2 regions of the Bacillus sp. JJ1122 genome follow, and region 2 is predicted to be linked to the other one. Evidence: riboswitches for the same ligand, from Rfam matches in the RefSeq annotation. Region 2 holds a riboswitch; the other holds the start of a gene.
What was found. A riboswitch is a leader RNA that binds a small molecule or an ion and turns the genes downstream of it on or off. The one in region 2 is predicted to bind lysine.
Positions count from the first base shown of each region.

Region 1 (8,197 bases), on a different contig from region 2:
TCCACCTTCACCACGGGCAGATTCACTCATCAGGCGAAGCTTGTCGTCGCCAGGAATTGCTGTCGGGTGGATCTGGATGAATTCACCGTTTGAGTAATATGCGCCCTGCTGATATACAATCGCAGCCGCAGAACCTGTGTTGATGACAGAGTTAGTTGTTTTCCCAAAGATAATTCCAGGGCCGCCAGTTGCCATGATAACAGCATCTGCAGCGAACGACTTAATCTCCATTGACGTCAGGTTTTGAGCCGTGATCCCGCGGCAAACGCCATCTTCATCAAGTACAGCACCAAGGAATTCCCAACCCTCATATTTAGTAACAAGACCAGCGACCTCATGACGGCGTACCTGCTCGTCCAATGCGTACAATAACTGCTGACCGGTTGTAGCGCCTGCAAATGCAGTGCGGTGATGCTGTGTTCCACCAAATCGGCGGAAGTCAAGAAGGCCTTCTGGAGTACGGTTGAACATTACACCCATACGGTCAAGAAGGTGGATGATTCCTGGTGCTGCTTCAGCCATAGCTTTTACAGGAGGCTGGTTCGCAAGGAAGTCACCGCCGTAAATTGTATCATCGAAGTGAACCCATGGAGAGTCACCTTCACCTTTTGTATTTACTGCACCGTTGATTCCGCCCTGTGCACAAACAGAGTGTGAACGTTTTACCGGCACAAGAGAGAATAGCTCAACAGGTGTTCCTGTTTCAGCCACCTTTATTGTAGCCATTAAGCCAGCCAAACCGCCGCCGACTACGATAACCTTACCTTTACTCATCGTGACTCACTCCCTTAAATCCATGTCTGTCTTAAATTCCGATCAATTTATACAAATGCCAAGATTGCGCGTACTCCCACGATGGAAAGCGCAATGAATACTCCAATAGTAATGTAAGTGGAAATCACTTGTGCTCGAGGCGTTACAGTGATACCCCAGCTTACGAAGAAAGACCACAATCCATTAGCAAAGTGGAAAGTTGTTGAAATGATACCGATTATATAGAACCAAAGCATAAACGGAGAAGATAAAATGGTCTCCATCATCTGGAAATTCACTTCAGAACCAAAAAAAGCTGCGATACGCGTTTCCCAAACATGCCAAGCTACGAAAATCAGGGTGATGACACCTGAGACACGCTGCAGCATGAACATCCAGTTCCTGAAATAGCCGTATTGCCCTATATTGTTCTTAGCCGTAAAAGCAATATAAAGTCCGTAGATTGCATGGAATAATAGTGGTAAAAAGATAATGAAGATTTCTAGAAAATACCTGAAAGGCAGCTGCTCCATGAAATGAGCCGCTTTGTTAAATGATTCTTCTCCCCCTGTAGCAAAATGGTTGACTACAAGGTGCTGCATAAGGAAAAGTCCTACTGGAATTACACCCAGCAAAGAATGCAGCCTCCGCCAATAAAACTCTTGTTTACCCGCCATATGTATACCCCCCTTGAAATTTGGCCGTGATGTACAGGCTTTTCTCCCCTATTAAACTGACAGTTTGATTAACCCCAACATCATATTACAAAACAAATCTTACAATTATGTGACATGTTCATTTTACTCCCATCATAATAGAGCGTCAAGAAAACGGATACATAAAAAAGTTTATATAGGTAAAATTTTTTAAATATATTGATATTGTAAAAATGCCACTTTCTAATTATTTTACCGCCGGTTAGAGTATATTAAAATAATAGTATTACCTTTTAGTTGCCAATGAAATAAATTTCCCGGATGATTAAATTTTAGCTTGTAAAGAATTGGGTATGGTATAAACATGGAAAATATTAATAGTATCTTTATTGCCCATCTAAAATTTAACAGATTATTAATTTAGAATCGCTGGTTGTTTTTTTGGCAAATTGTTTATAATAGAGTAATAGAAAGAGGGGAGAACATGAGTGAATTAACATCAGAGCAGCAAACTGAAAGCGAGCCACTTTCCGTTTCCGCTTTTGGGTATGAATTAGTCAGAGAAATCCTATTGCCAGAACTGCTAGGCAAGGACACTCCTGAAATACTCTATTGGGCAGGTAAACGCCTTGCACGCAAATATCCATTATCGACACTGGAAGAAACAATCCGCTTTTTCCAGGATGCAGGCTGGGGCACCCTTTCAGTTAAGGAAGAAACAAGAAAACAATTGGTGCTGGAACTTAGCAGCGAGCTGATTTCCTCTCGGTTAAAAAATAACGCAAACTCCACATTCCAGCTTGAAGCAGGTTTTCTCGCACAGCAGATGGAATTGCAAAAGAATGCTACAGCCGAAGCCTTCGAACACCCCAATAAGCGTTCATTTCGAATCCAATTCACCATTAAATGGGATAAAAATGATTTTGTTTCTGAATGAGAAACCGCGCTGTATGACCTTGATGGCGAGCATTGGCAATGTTTGCTGGCTCGGCAGTCTGGAATTGCATATTTGCGTTAAAGCCTGGGGATTTTTTTCCCAGGCTTTTTTGGTTTAGACAGGTTATGGAATGAATCATATTTCTCTTGCGCCAATTGGATAAATGTCTCAAAATCTTCAGGCATATGGTAGATACGAGCTTTATTGGAACCGCTGGATGATAAATTCATGGATGATAGCATGTTTCCGATAGCTCTTGGATTTTGGATAAGAAGGAATTCACTCAGTTCTGAATTTGTTAAGGTGGGTTTTATAAGAAGAAAAAAATCAACTACACTCATAAGATGGGCAGTTCGAGAATGAAACGAACAATTGTGGCAAACCCATTTCCGCTTCATTCTCCGCATCCCAAAAGCTGAACAAGAAGGGCATTGAACACCCTTATGAAGGTCCTTTTCTGCAAGAGAATATGTTTTGAGAATTTCAGGGTAGAGTGGTGTATGCTTTTTGACGAGGGTTTTGGAGAGTTTTTTCATTTCTTTTTCGGAAAAGAAGTCTTTTAAATTAGTGTTTTCCATTTTCCTGATTCGATCGACCAGCACATCTCCTTTGACTACATGTTGATAAAGTTTGGAATCATTGGTTTTAATAATGGTGGAGGGATTGCTGATGGCAACCATGATAAAGATGGGAGGGACTTTAAAATTGTGTGCAACCAGCCATCTATTAAGATGCCATTTTTGTTTTTTAACCTGGAGGACCGGGTTATCGTATGCCTTTTCTTTATCTTGCTTTGATTGAATCATTTGCTCCGAATTCTTTTCAAAGTAAATGGCACCTGAGTAGTTTTTTGTCTCAATAAGAAGTATATAGCTATGGGTTATGATGAGAGTATCAATCTGGAAATGCCATATGCCATCCTTTAACCTTAGATCTCTCAGGATCCAGTAATCTTTTTCGGGCAAGAAACTTAAGCGGTAATCCGTTTGCAGTTCCCCCTTATACCCAGCCCGCCAGCCTTTGTAATCGTCCTCTATTTCTCCCCTTCTCGAACAATTTTCTTTGAGTCTATTCAAAAGGGCTTCATACATCCTAAGCCTAATCGGATAATTCCTATCTTTTATTATCAATAAAATCCCTCCCAGAGTATTTTTTATAGAAATTCTTTTAAAAACATCTAATTCCTGCCCCACTACTATCGCGATTATGAACTTTCTTTGACAAGTAAGTTAAATAAGAGCCTAAATTGATGGTTATCAAGTACAGAATGGCATGTTAAACAAGCGAAAAATTTTTATCACCAGTAGGAATGAATTTATTACTTGTAAGAAGAGTTTTATTACTAGTAAGAAGAATTTTATTACTAGTAAGAACCGATTTATCACCAGTAAGAAAAATTTCTTCTCCAAATAGCCATATTGGCCGCAATTTCTATAGAAAAAAGCCTCCCAGGCATCAAACACCTGGAAGGCTTTCCTCAGCTTACTTCGTTTTAACCGACTCAGAATACAACTCAAACGCTTCATGCAGTGATTCTACCGCATTCACCATCTGTTTTTCTTCGATCACTGTGGAAACCTTGATTTCCGATGTGCTGACCATTTTCACCTGAACGCCGTGTCCTTCTAAAACTTCGAACATTTTTGCAGCTACACCAGGGTTTGATACCATGCCAGAACCTACGATGGACACTTTAGCCAGGCCGGTTTCTGATTCAATTGCTTTATAATTTAATAATTCCTTATTCCGTTCTAATACATCTAAAGTTTCTGGTAAATCATTGCTCTTGATTGAAAAAGAAATGTTAGCAGAATCTGCTTCTGTTCTGCTTTGGACGATGATGTCAACATTGATGTGGTTTTGAGCCAATGTTGTAAAAATGGTTGATAGTCCCTTTAACGATGTGCTTACTCCAAGGACTGATACTCTTGTAATTTTGTCTTCAAATGCCACTCCACGAACGATTAAATTCTGTTCCATCCCAATTTCCTCCTCGATGATCGTACCTCTTTCTTTTTCCATGCTGGATCTTACCTCAATTGGCAGCCCGTAGTTCTTTGCAAATTCCACCGCTCTTGGATGGAGAACGCCCGCTCCCAGGTTTGCCAGCTCAAGCATTTCATCATAAGAAACACTTAACAGCTTCCTTGCACTTTTCACATACCTTGGATCTGTCGTGAATACACCCGTCACGTCAGTATAGATATCACACTTATCTGCCTTTAACGCTGCTGCCAATGCTACTGCTGTTGTATCAGATCCGCCACGGCCAAGAGTCGTGATCTGCCCATCATCCGTCACTCCCTGGAAACCGGCTACAATAACAACTTTGCCATGCTCAAGGTCGTTTTTAATTCTGTCCGTTTCGATATCTACAATCCTTGCGTTACTGTGAACATCCTCAGTTTTGATTCCAGCCTGCCAGCCTGTATAGGAAACAGCTTCAATTCCCATTTGCGCGAGCGCCATAGAATACAAAGCGATGGTTACCTGTTCACCTGTCGTTAAAAGCATATCCATTTCTCTCCTAGATGGAGCGCTCGAAATTTCATTAGCCATGTCAACTAAATGGTCTGTCGTTTTCCCCATCGCGGATACGACAACCACAATGTTATTTCCATTTTGCATTTCTTCAACAGTTCTGCTGGCAGCGTTCTTGATTCGCTCAACAGTGCCAACAGAAGTTCCTCCAAATTTCTGTACAATTAATCCCATTTACCTTCCCCTGCCTTTTCCTTCTTATTTCTGCCTCTATAAAGAGCTTCATGGCAAAATCCGCATATGTATTTTCCCCTAAGGATGTTTTCGCATGACATTCAGCTGTGAATAATGGACGAAAAATCCTTATAAATACAAAAAAGCAATGAGAGTGTCTCCCATTGCTTGATAAACGCATATATACGCTGCAACATGAGATAGCACTCCAAGATGGCAATCTTGACAATCCAGCGTTTATTCAACGAAGGACCAGCGGGAAAAAGAATAGGCATTCCCCCACTTCGGCGACCATCCCCTTTCAAAGCCATTCACAGAATCCTATAATTCTCCTGGCTCTTACTCTTGAAGCTCGCACCTCTATCTTCACTTTAATGCTCTAAAGTGATAGCTATATGAAATTTTTTCTTATTATAGCACACTAAAAAATAGATTGCTACCGTTAGTTCTGCAATTTAGTAAACAGTTCCTGGGCTACAATGGAGGGCAAACCAGCAGCAGTCAATTCCTCTATGGAGGCTTCCCTCATTTTTTTCACGGATCCAAAATGTTTCAGCAGCGCCTTTTTACGCTTCTCACCAATACCAGGGATATCGTCAAGCAATGATTGAAAAGCACTTTTCCCCCTGAGCTGGCGATGGAATGTAATCGCGAATCTGTGGACTTCATCCTGGATTCTTTGCAGCAGGTAAAATTCCTGGCTATTCCTTGGCAAGCTGATCACTTGCAGTGGATTGCCGTATAAAAGCTGGGAAGTCCTATGCTTATCATCTTTTGCCAGACCCGCTATCGGAATATCGAGGCCAAGTTCATTTTCGAGTACATCACGGGCAGATTCGATATGCCCCTTCCCGCCATCGATGATAATCAAATCAGGCAGCGGCAGATCTTCCCTCAGGACTCTTGAATACCTTCGCCTTACTACCTCCCGCATCGACTCATAATCATCCGGCCCTACGACAGATTTGATTTTATACTTACGGTATTCCCTTTTTTCAGGCTTGCCGTCTATAAAAACAATCATGGCTGAAACAGGATCGGTCCCCTGGATATTCGAGTTATCAAAAGATTCGATACGGTGTGGCGTGTAAATGCCCATTTGAATTCCAAGATTCTCGACTGCCTTGATTGACCGTTCTTCATCGCGTTCAATCAGTGAAAACTTCTCAGTGAGAGCGATTCCGGCGTTCTTTGAAGCAAGGCGGACAAGATCTTTTTTCTGGCCTCGCTGCGGCTTTAGCACCTTTACTTCAAGCAGCGCTTCAGCCATTTCCGTATCTACGCCTTCAGGGACGAGAACTTCCTTCGGCTTGAAATGCTCATTTTTCGAGTAAAATTGGCCTAGGTAAGTGAGGATGTCTTCTTCCGGTTCATTATGGATTGGGAACATCGAAACCTCGCGTTCAATTAATTTTCCTTGCCTGATAAAAAATACTTGAACACACATCCAGCCCTTGTCCACGGCGTACCCAAACACATCGCGGTCGGTAAAATCAGTCGAGGTCATCTTCTGTTTTTCCATTGTAGCCTCAATATGAACAATTTTATCGCGGAATTCCTTCGCTCTTTCAAAATCCAGTTCTTCAGCAGCCGCGGCCATTTTAGCAGTTAAATCTACTTTAATATCCTTAAAGCCCCCGTTCAGGAAGCGGGTAATTTCATCTGTTATTTTTTTGTACTCTTCCTTGCTTACATCCTTTACGCAAGGCGCGAGGCACTGGCCCATATGATAATAGAGACATACCCGGTCCGGCAGAGTGGAACATTTCCTTAGTGGATAGATCCTGTCCAAAAGCTTTTTCGTTTCATTTGCTGCCTGGACATTCGGATATGGCCCGAAATATTTCCCGCTATCTTTTTTAACCTTGCGGGTGATGATCAGCTTAGGATGGCGTTCTGCAGTCAGCTTGATAAATGGATAGCTCTTGTCATCTTTTAACATGACATTGTACTTAGGATCATATTTCTTGATCAGGTTAATTTCAAGGACAAGTGCTTCCATGTCTGAGGAGGTAACGATATACTCAAAATCTTCTATTTCATTTACTAGACGCAGAGTCTTTCCATCATGTGAGCCGGTAAAATATGAACGAACCCTGTTTTTCAGTATCTTAGCTTTCCCAACATAGATGATGGTCCCCTGCCGGTCCTTCATTAAATAGCATCCTGGCTGTGCCGGGAGAATGGCCAATTTATTCTTAATTTGATCATTCATACTGTTCACCCCCTGTTACGGTGTCCATTTATATAAAATAATTTCATTGTAGACTGGATCGAATATTTTTTCGGAGTTGAAAATCCTTATCTTTTCAACTCTCTTATCTATCTCAATTCCCTGTGCCCTAAAGCCATCGACTACTTTATCGGTCAAATACACTGTTTTATCTTTATATAAGCTCTGATCATGCAGAAATACTTTATACGTATTGATCCTTTTATGTGAATATGGCATTTTCAAATATCCCAGGACTCTTGTTTCTTCCCATGTATATAGCACAAATTCCTCATTTGTCTCCTCAAGAAAACGGGCAAGCTGGTAAACAGCAGGCTCCTCGTTTGCCTGTGTTTTCACAAGGTTCGCTGAAACCATTGCCTGGGCAATAAGAAGTATGAGAATCAATAAACTGCTATAAATATTTGGGTACCTTTTGAAAAATGCAGACAATACTAAAAAGATCAGAATCACTGCAACGGGCAGAATATGTCTGGCCTTATCGATATTTTGAGCAAACAGTGCCCATATGCCATATGCAGACATCATCAAGACACCTAAAGTGAAAGGCATATTCTTAAAAAGATTACTTTTTGTACCCGGCCAAAAAATGAATAGGCCGATAACTATATATAATACCATCAAAACATGTGTTCTTGAAAATATTCCCCACCAAAAAATGTTGGTAAACAAGAATATTTTTATTCTGGCAATAATCGATAAGTCATTTGAGGTCGTAGTTCCGCCCCATTCTTGAAAATGGCCGCCAGTAAACCCAAAGGCAAGTTCCAGAAAATTGGCGATTCCTCCTTCAGTCATGATGAGCCCGCCAATCCAGATTAACTGGAACACACCTGCAGCGAAAGTATATGTTAAAAGTCCGACGGATCCAATTTGATGGTCTTTCCATTTTTTACAAAAGAG
Region 1 is NZ_JBALQL010000014.1:133,012-141,208, forward strand. It holds gene sdhA (succinate dehydrogenase flavoprotein subunit) at 1-774, opposite strand, end outside; gene V7201_RS08640 (succinate dehydrogenase cytochrome b558 subunit) at 822-1,430, opposite strand; gene V7201_RS08645 (YslB family protein) at 1,894-2,346, shown strand; gene V7201_RS08650 (nuclease-related domain-containing protein) at 2,424-3,476, opposite strand; gene V7201_RS08655 (aspartate kinase) at 3,829-5,061, opposite strand; lysine riboswitch at 5,255-5,432, opposite strand; gene uvrC (excinuclease ABC subunit UvrC) at 5,504-7,276, opposite strand; gene V7201_RS08665 (hypothetical protein) at 7,292-8,197, opposite strand, start outside.
Region 1: it holds a riboswitch for lysine, as region 2 does, so the genes downstream of both, V7201_RS08655 (aspartate kinase) here and V7201_RS22690 (transporter substrate-binding domain-containing protein) in region 2, are expected to answer to the same signal.

Region 2 (8,197 bases):
AATAAGGTTTTTTTACCGATGCAGCCAGGCGACGTAAAGATGACCTATGCAGATATTACAGAATTGCAGAAGGATGCAGGCTTCTCTCCTTCCACACCATTAGAGACTGGTTTAGGGATTTTTGTAGAGTGGTACAAAAAATATCATTTGAACCAATAAATGCATCTAAAAAGAGGCTTCTCAGCAGATCGTTAACACGATCTTCTTTGAGAAGCCTCTTTATATATATTTATTATCAATAAACTTCAACAAAAGTACGTTTAAGAAACTCTCTCGTACGGTTTTGCTTTGGATGATTGAAGATTTGCTCAGGGCTTCCTTCCTCGGCAATAACTCCCTTATCCATGAACACGACACGGTCTGATACTTCCTTTGCAAATTCCATCTCATGGGTAACGATCAGCATCGTAAGACCTGATTCAGCAAGTTCCTTCATTACCTTTAGAACTTCTCCTACCATTTCTGGATCAAGAGCAGAAGTTGGTTCGTCAAACAACATGACATCTGGCTCCATTGAAAGTGCTCTGGCAATCGCCACACGTTGCTTTTGTCCTCCGGATAGCTGCTTTGGTTTTGCGTTAATATACCTGTCCATCCCAACAACCTTTAGATATTTCATTGCTACCTTTTCAGCTTCATCCTTTGAACGTCCCAATACTTTGATCTGGCCCACTGTACAATTATGCAGGACATTATGGTTATTAAATAAGTTAAACTGCTGGAATACCATTCCTAAATGTCTGCGGTAGGTTGGAATATCATGCTTATCATCGAGGATATTCTCTCCGTTATAAATAATCTGGCCGCCGCTTGGTTTTTCCAAAAGGTTGATGCAGCGAAGAAGCGTTGATTTTCCTGATCCTGAAGAGCCAATTATACTTACGACTTCGCCTTTTTTGACCGAAAAGTTGATGTCTTTTAAAACTTCATGTGTTCCAAAGGATTTGTTTAGATGCTGAATATCGATGACTTTTTCCATACTCTCTCCTCCTTCTCCTATAACTTATTTGCCGTGGGTGTTTCCTCTCCGAGCATCATCGTATAATTGTCCGGCCCTTCCAATTTACGTTCTAAATAAAGCAGGATTCTTGTGACGATAAATGTCATGACAAAATAAAGTACACATGCTACAAAAAATGACTCAAAGTATCTAAAGTTGTTACCGGCAACTGACTTTGTTAAGAAATACAATTCTGATACGGATATAACGTTAAGGACGGATGTATCTTTGATATTAATGACAAACTGGTTGCCCGTCGCAGGCAAAATATTACGAACGACCTGTGGCAATACGACGTTCATCATGGTTTGGAAATGATTCATGCCAATTGCCTGTGCTGCTTCGAATTGTCCTTTATCAACAGAAACAATTCCGCCTCGAACGATTTCTGCCATGTATGCTCCAGTATTGATAGATACGACAATGAGTGCTGCTGCCATTACGTCTATATCCACTCCAAATGCTAAGGCCGAACCATAATAAATAACCATAGCCTGAACAATCATTGGGGTGCCGCGGAAGAATTCGATATAAACAGATAAAATGAAATTAATGACTCTTAGTACTATTTTTTTGATTCCGCGTTCTGGTACAGGAATGGTGCGAATCACTCCTGCTATAAGACCAATGATTGCGCCTAAGATGGTTCCAATCAGAGAAATATATAGTGTGACACCTGCTCCGCGAAGGAACATAGGCCAGTTTTCCGAAATGATTTTTACGATCCACTCTAAGCTCATTTTTCTCCCCCTTTATACCATCATAAAACCGACTGTACATATACAGCCGGTTTTACGTCATCCTTATTCTGCTGCAGGCTGGTTCTTAATCGCTTCGTCCATGATTTTCGTTTGTTCTTCCTCAGAGATGCCTTTTAAGATTTCATTGATTTTTCCTGTTAACTTGCTGCCTTTTTCAAGACCTACGGCAATTGCAGTATCGTCCTCTGATGTTTTGAACCCATCCTTGAATTCAACCATTGCTAAGTTTTCGTTTGCACCAGAAGCACTTACCGCTTCAGGGCGTTCTGAAACGTATCCATCAATGATTCCAGATTCAAGCGCAACCCTCATTGCCGGGAAGTTATCCATTGCTGTCGCTTTGGATACCCCTTCAATTTGGTCAATTACTGAATAGTGGAATGTATTTAATTGAGCAGTGATTTTCGCACCTTTAAAATCCTGGATTGAAGTAGCCCCTTCGTACTTTCCGCCCTTTTTAACTACCATTACTAGATTTGATTTATAATAGTTATCCGAAAAATCGATTGTCTCTTTTCGTTCTGCAGTTGGTGACATACCTGCGATGATCGCATCAATTTTGCCTGAAGTTAAAGCTGGAACAAGGCCATCCCATTCCGTTTTTACAATCACTAATTCTTTGCCTAAACCATCTGCAATCTTCTTAGCGATTTCTACGTCATAACCGCCTGCATATTCTGAAGTTCCAGCAATTTTAACACCGCCATTTGAATCATCCTTCTGAGTCCAGTTAAATGGCGCATAGCCTGCTTCAAGACCTACTTTGAATGTATTTTCATCTGATGAGCCAGACGCTTCATCCTTGCTTCCACAACCTGCCAATAGAATCATTGCTGAAAGCAGCAATACTAGAAATAATGATACTTGTTTTCTCATGTCCGTTTCTCCTCCTTGTTGTTTTTAGAGCTTTTTTTACAAACAAAAAGCGACCTGAGATAAACTCAGGTCGCACTATTTATAGATGCCCTAAATTCCTCTCTTTTCCCTAAATGAGATAGCACAACTCAATAAACTGGGTGTTTATTGAGACAGTCCTGCAGCTCTTAACTGCAGACCCAGCAAGTAATACTGAGAATATTACAAACTTCGGCGACATTTCCTTCTCCCTGGCATCATAGCTTCTCATGCTCCGCTAAGGACTGTTAAATATCGCGCCTCTACCTCACTAGTAAAAGTGAGGTGTAAATATTAAATTATAATAACTAGGCTACAATAAGCTGTTAATTCTGTCAATCTAGTTCTTTATGAAAAACCAGAAGGATGCGATTCTAATCGGCGAGTATAATCAATGTGTTTTCCCCTGTTTAACCTACTGGAATCAAGCACTTCCGTATTACATTGGCCTCTCTATTACAGGATGTGTTTCCCATTATTTTCTACTATATAAATCCCGGCTCTTAAACCCTGCTCCAAGAATCATTTTCATTTCCTCTCGCCTTTTCGCTTTCGTTGTTTCTTGTTTTGCGCTGTATACAAAACGGGCCCAATCCTTGCGGTATCCTGGTGTGAGGGACTTGTAGAACGCAAGTAATGCTGGAGTATCCTGCAAATCTTTTTCTATTTCTGGAATCAGCTCAATGTAATCATCAACGCACTGACTCGCTTTACTATAAGGCTGACTTTTTCTAGCTTCCTCTTTGAGGCCAATCACTGTAAAAGTATCATCCAATCCCACCATACGGGCGAATTTGATCGTACTTGTCCCAATATAACCATTCTCATCAACGCCTATGCCTGGAAAAATCTCATCACGATGAATAAAGGTTGGGTAAACTTTATTCCCCTTTTTCGGATAAGCTAAATAAATATACCCCTTTTTATTTAAACAATTCTTCTCGATCACCGTATTTACGATCCTTTTAAAAGCTTCCAGATCAAGCACAAAAGCAAAAATCAGATCATACGATTGATTCTTATTCAGCTCTGTATCATAACCTTCAAGTTCCGCTAAATAGTCCGAACCCTCTGGGACATTCAAGACTGCCGCTTTTTTATATTTTTGCAAGTTAAGTTTTTCTACAATTGTTTTAGCCATATTTTCCACCTTCTGCTTTAATCCTGTAATACAGTTATTCGAAAATGTTAATCTATCCGTTACAAATCCAGGACCAACCTGCCATTCCCGCGCGATACACAACTAAGCAAGGATTGTTTTGAACATTGCTGAGCTTCTGTTAAAAAGGAATCGAAGTGAACAATCTGTCCTTCGACCACCTTGATTTCACAAGTCCCGCACCCGCCTGCACGGCAGGAGTATGGAACCTTGACCCCATTTTGAAGGAGCACTTCCAATAGTGAAGCATTTTCAGGAACCTCAAGCTGTTTTTCGCTTCTTTTTAGTATTGCCTGGAAAGCATTCTGTTCCTTCTTTGCCGGCGGAGCAAATCGTTCGACATGAATGTTGAACGACGGATAGCCATATGATTTTGCTGCGTTTGTGAAATCTTGAATCATGTTCTCGGGACCACAAAAATACACATGCGTCCCTATCCGATGATTCAAAAGCTGTGTTGGCAATAAACGTTTATTGCCCTCGCCATTTGAAAAATAAAAGCGGCATTGATCTGGATAGGTCTTGCTTAAGAATCCATAAAAAGCACACTGGTCCTTTGACTGCGCTGCATAATGCAGTTCGAAAGAAGAATTTTTTTCAGCCAGCTCTGCCATCATCGATAAAAAGGGAGTGATCCCAATCCCCGCTGCATAGAACACATGATGTTTTGCTTGGAAACTTAAAGGAAAGTAATTCTTTGGGTAGCTTACGGGCAATACATCACCTATTTTAACATTTTGATGCCAGTAACGAGAGCCGCCAGTTGAGTCTTCAGCCAAGCGGACCGCTATTTCAAACAGATCCGCCTCTGCATTTAGATTAAAAATAGAATAATGCCTTTCCAATGTACCTGAAGAATGTGGCAAAAAGGTTGTTATATGCGAACCGCCGCTGAAGGCAGGAAGCAGATTGTTATCAATTGCTTGTAAGGTGAACCTTTTAATCGCGGCAGTCTCTTCTACAATATTCCTTACATGTACTTGTAATATTGAATTTCGACGCAAAACCATGCCCCTCCAGTTTGACCAAATGATTATTTTATAGAAGTATAGCCAAGGTAGGCCTCTAGACGGCTTGAATAATGGCTGGAAACCTCAAGGTCAACTGCACAATGCATACAGGTGATATGCAGTTCATCTTCTACATTATTCACACCATGACATTTACAGCAAATTACCCTCTTACTTACAGGTCCCTGTACGCTCAATTGCATTTCTTGATCAGAAAATCCAGCTTCCAAAGCTAGATTTTTTAACCGATTTACAAATTCCCCCGTCCCAGATAAAAATAAATATGTTCCCATTTTTTGCTGATTGAGCCAAAGCTCGAGGAAGGAATCGGATTCATGCTCTATTACCAGGTAATCAAAAGAGACTTTATTCTCGATTGCTTGTTGAACGAGAATATATAAGGGGTCTGCGCTTTTTGAATCGGCACAGAATAAATATTTTCTTTTCCCCTTAGTAAATGAAAACTCCTTTTGCAATCCAATCATCTCTTTTTCATTTCCTCTTCCAAATAGTCAAGTACCTGTTTCCGATACAGTGAAATTCCTTTATAGTCAGCAATAAAGTCTGGGAGTTCATGGAGGATCGAATAAAATGGTTCTAGCCACGGAGTATGACGAATGAACCTTTCTAAAGGCAGCATGTGTGAATGGATGGTAAATAAAATGCCGTTGCTTTTTGGCAGGCGGAAAAGCTTTTGAACCTCAACCCTTAAATGAACAAGTTCTCCCGCATTTTCCTTCGTCACCTGCATCCTGGCCTGACCCCATTCTGAAAATGTTTCAAGTGAAGTATCTAGTCTGTTACCTGCCATGAGTGACCAGTTTTTCCTCCCCCAGGGAGTACCTGCCTCGATTCGCATCAAAAATTGCAGAATTCGATCATCCAGGTCATCAGTCCGAAAGCCGGGAATTGGTGCATGTATTTCTTTAAAAGACATACCCAGGTCAAAATACAAAGACCAATTTGCCGGAAAGCAAAGCTGACCAGCATCTAAAAACAGGTTGCCATCCCGCTGCATCATCAAGATCAAATCCTCTTGAACATGCCGGCCAATAAAATCTAAAGGCTCCACTCCAAGTGTTGAATTGTCTCCAAATGTAAAGGCGATCTTTTCTTTTGTCTGGACGTTGGAAAATAACCACTTATTATCTTTTTTTAGCAATGTGAATTTATCAGGATAATAAGTAACTAGATGTTCCAAAATCAAATCAACCACTTCCCATTGTGCATTCAAAGTGTGCGGTAATGAATGGAAGCATCGTTCAGAGTGCTGGGAAAGCAGCTCTCTTTTTAGGTTGATTTCTTTTAAATAGTCGTCTGTTAGCTCAATTGAATTCGGCGGATTTAATTGAGTGGCATTATTCGAGTATCGGTAGACATCACTATCCCCAAAAGGGTAAGGAAAAGAAGATACATCTTCATTTGTCATCATAAATTCACCTGTTTTCAGAATTTTCTTTTACTTATACTATACAAAAAAACAGCTAAGATATCACTGAATAATGATGAATTACTGTTCTGAAACGAATAGTGATTTCAATACCTCTGACGATGCTAGTCCTAAATCCTGACAATCAGCAAAAAACGTACCAACTCATATGGACGTTTTTAGTTATGATTTTTAGCGTTATCTCCTGAGTACGCATTCTATCAAATATATAAAAATGCCCTATTTCACCTTTGTTAGTAAAGATGTAATCAACCTACCTAAATGTTCTTTATCTATAAAAGGAGCAAGGCTTGTCAGTAAATCCGAATCCAGGTTCTCCTGCTCCGCCTCCATTATTAGCATTTCTATGTTTTCTTTGCTTAAAAACGGCGCAAGCCCTGCCATTCTTTTAGCATCTATTTTTCCTGCCACAGCTTGATTAACTAGCAGATTCAAAGTTTCACTGCTTAAAAAAGGAGCGAGCCCTTCGACAATACTCCAACTCATCCTTCCTTTTTCAGCTTGTAAAACTAGTTTCTTCAAATGATCTTTTTCAAGAAATGGGGCAAGATCAACGATATGCTCAGCATCTATATCTCCATCAATTGCTTGATCAACTAAACGGCTCATTGAGTCTTCGCTTAAAAACGGAGCAAGAGCTTGTACCATTTCCCAGCTGGCATTACTACCCTTTAAATGTATGATGAATTGATCCAGCATTTCACTGCTCAAAAACGGGGCAATACTCATAAGATCTTCCACTTTAAGAGAACCCTCATTCAAATTATTTTCTGCTAGTTCAAATAGTAAATCCTCGCTGATAAATGGAGCGATTTCAGTGATGACAGTCCAATTAGTTGCTTCCTCCATTGATTCACGGACCACAGCCTCCAGCGCATCAGAGCCAAGGAATGGAGCAAGACTTGTAATGACAGCTGAATCGATCCTTTTTACATCCAAGTTTTCTGATACTTTATTAAGAGTACTGGATTTCATGATGGGGGCAACCTCTGTCAGTTCCTCAAGTTCTAATTCTCCCTCATTGATCAATATAGCTACTTGCTCTGGTCTATTTTCTGAAATCTCCTCTACGATTTTGCCAATGTGTGAGTAAGATTGTGTTTCTCCGGCATTGATTAAATCATCAATCGTAATCCCGAAAATTTTCGCGATCAGCGGGAGCGTACCTATATCGGGAAGTGATTCCCCCCGTTCCCACTTAGACACTGCTTGATGGCTTACATTTAAAATTTCTGCCATTTCCATTTGGGTCATATCCTGATCTTTTCTTCGTTTCGAAATAAAAGCACCAATCTTACGTGTATTCAGCATGTGAACTCCTCCATTGACTATTTATTCCAGTGCGCTCTGTTAAGAATATATTATCATCCTGACATTTACCTGCCTATCAAGTGTTGGTTGAAATGATAGCTATTCTACTGACAGTTGAAAAATAGCGATTTTTTCAAGATGTATGATCAAAGCAGGCTCTTCGGTTTTTTCCATTTTTAGTCCGGGGTTCAAGAAAAATGACCAGCCCTCAGGACTGGTCATTTTCTATTTGCTATTTATCCTTTTTGGCGACTACTTCCGTGATATACTCCGTTACTGCCTTTATTTCTTCTTCAGATAAAATGTCTCCGAACGCTGGCATGACAGTGCCGCCGTTTTTCACCCGTTCCATGACTTTATCGGGGTCATGGGCTACCTTGCTAAGCTGTAAATCAGGGCCATTATGGCCGCCTGTACCGCCCTCTCCATGACAGGCTAGACAGTTTCCTTTATAAACCTCTTTACCTTCGACGGCGCTTCCCTCAGTACCCTCTCCAGCTTGATCCTTATCTGTTTTATCATTTTCTTTTTCAGGTTTTTTCGGTTTCGTACCTGATTCTATTTTCCCATCGAGCGAGAAGGTCCATAGTGAGTCTCCATGCTTCGACCCTG
Region 2 is NZ_JBALQL010000050.1:8,636-16,832, reverse strand. It holds gene V7201_RS22705 (NAD-dependent epimerase) at 1-159, shown strand, start outside; gene V7201_RS22700 (amino acid ABC transporter ATP-binding protein) at 236-979, opposite strand; gene V7201_RS22695 (amino acid ABC transporter permease) at 997-1,740, opposite strand; gene V7201_RS22690 (transporter substrate-binding domain-containing protein) at 1,804-2,637, opposite strand; lysine riboswitch at 2,749-2,929, opposite strand; gene V7201_RS22685 (YdeI/OmpD-associated family protein) at 3,131-3,796, opposite strand; gene V7201_RS22680 (PDR/VanB family oxidoreductase) at 3,856-4,818, opposite strand; gene V7201_RS22675 (dimethylamine monooxygenase subunit DmmA family protein) at 4,848-5,309, opposite strand; gene V7201_RS22670 (heme-dependent oxidative N-demethylase family protein) at 5,306-6,256, opposite strand; gene V7201_RS22665 (helix-turn-helix domain-containing protein) at 6,494-7,585, opposite strand; gene V7201_RS22660 (PQQ-dependent dehydrogenase, methanol/ethanol family) at 7,818-8,197, opposite strand, start outside.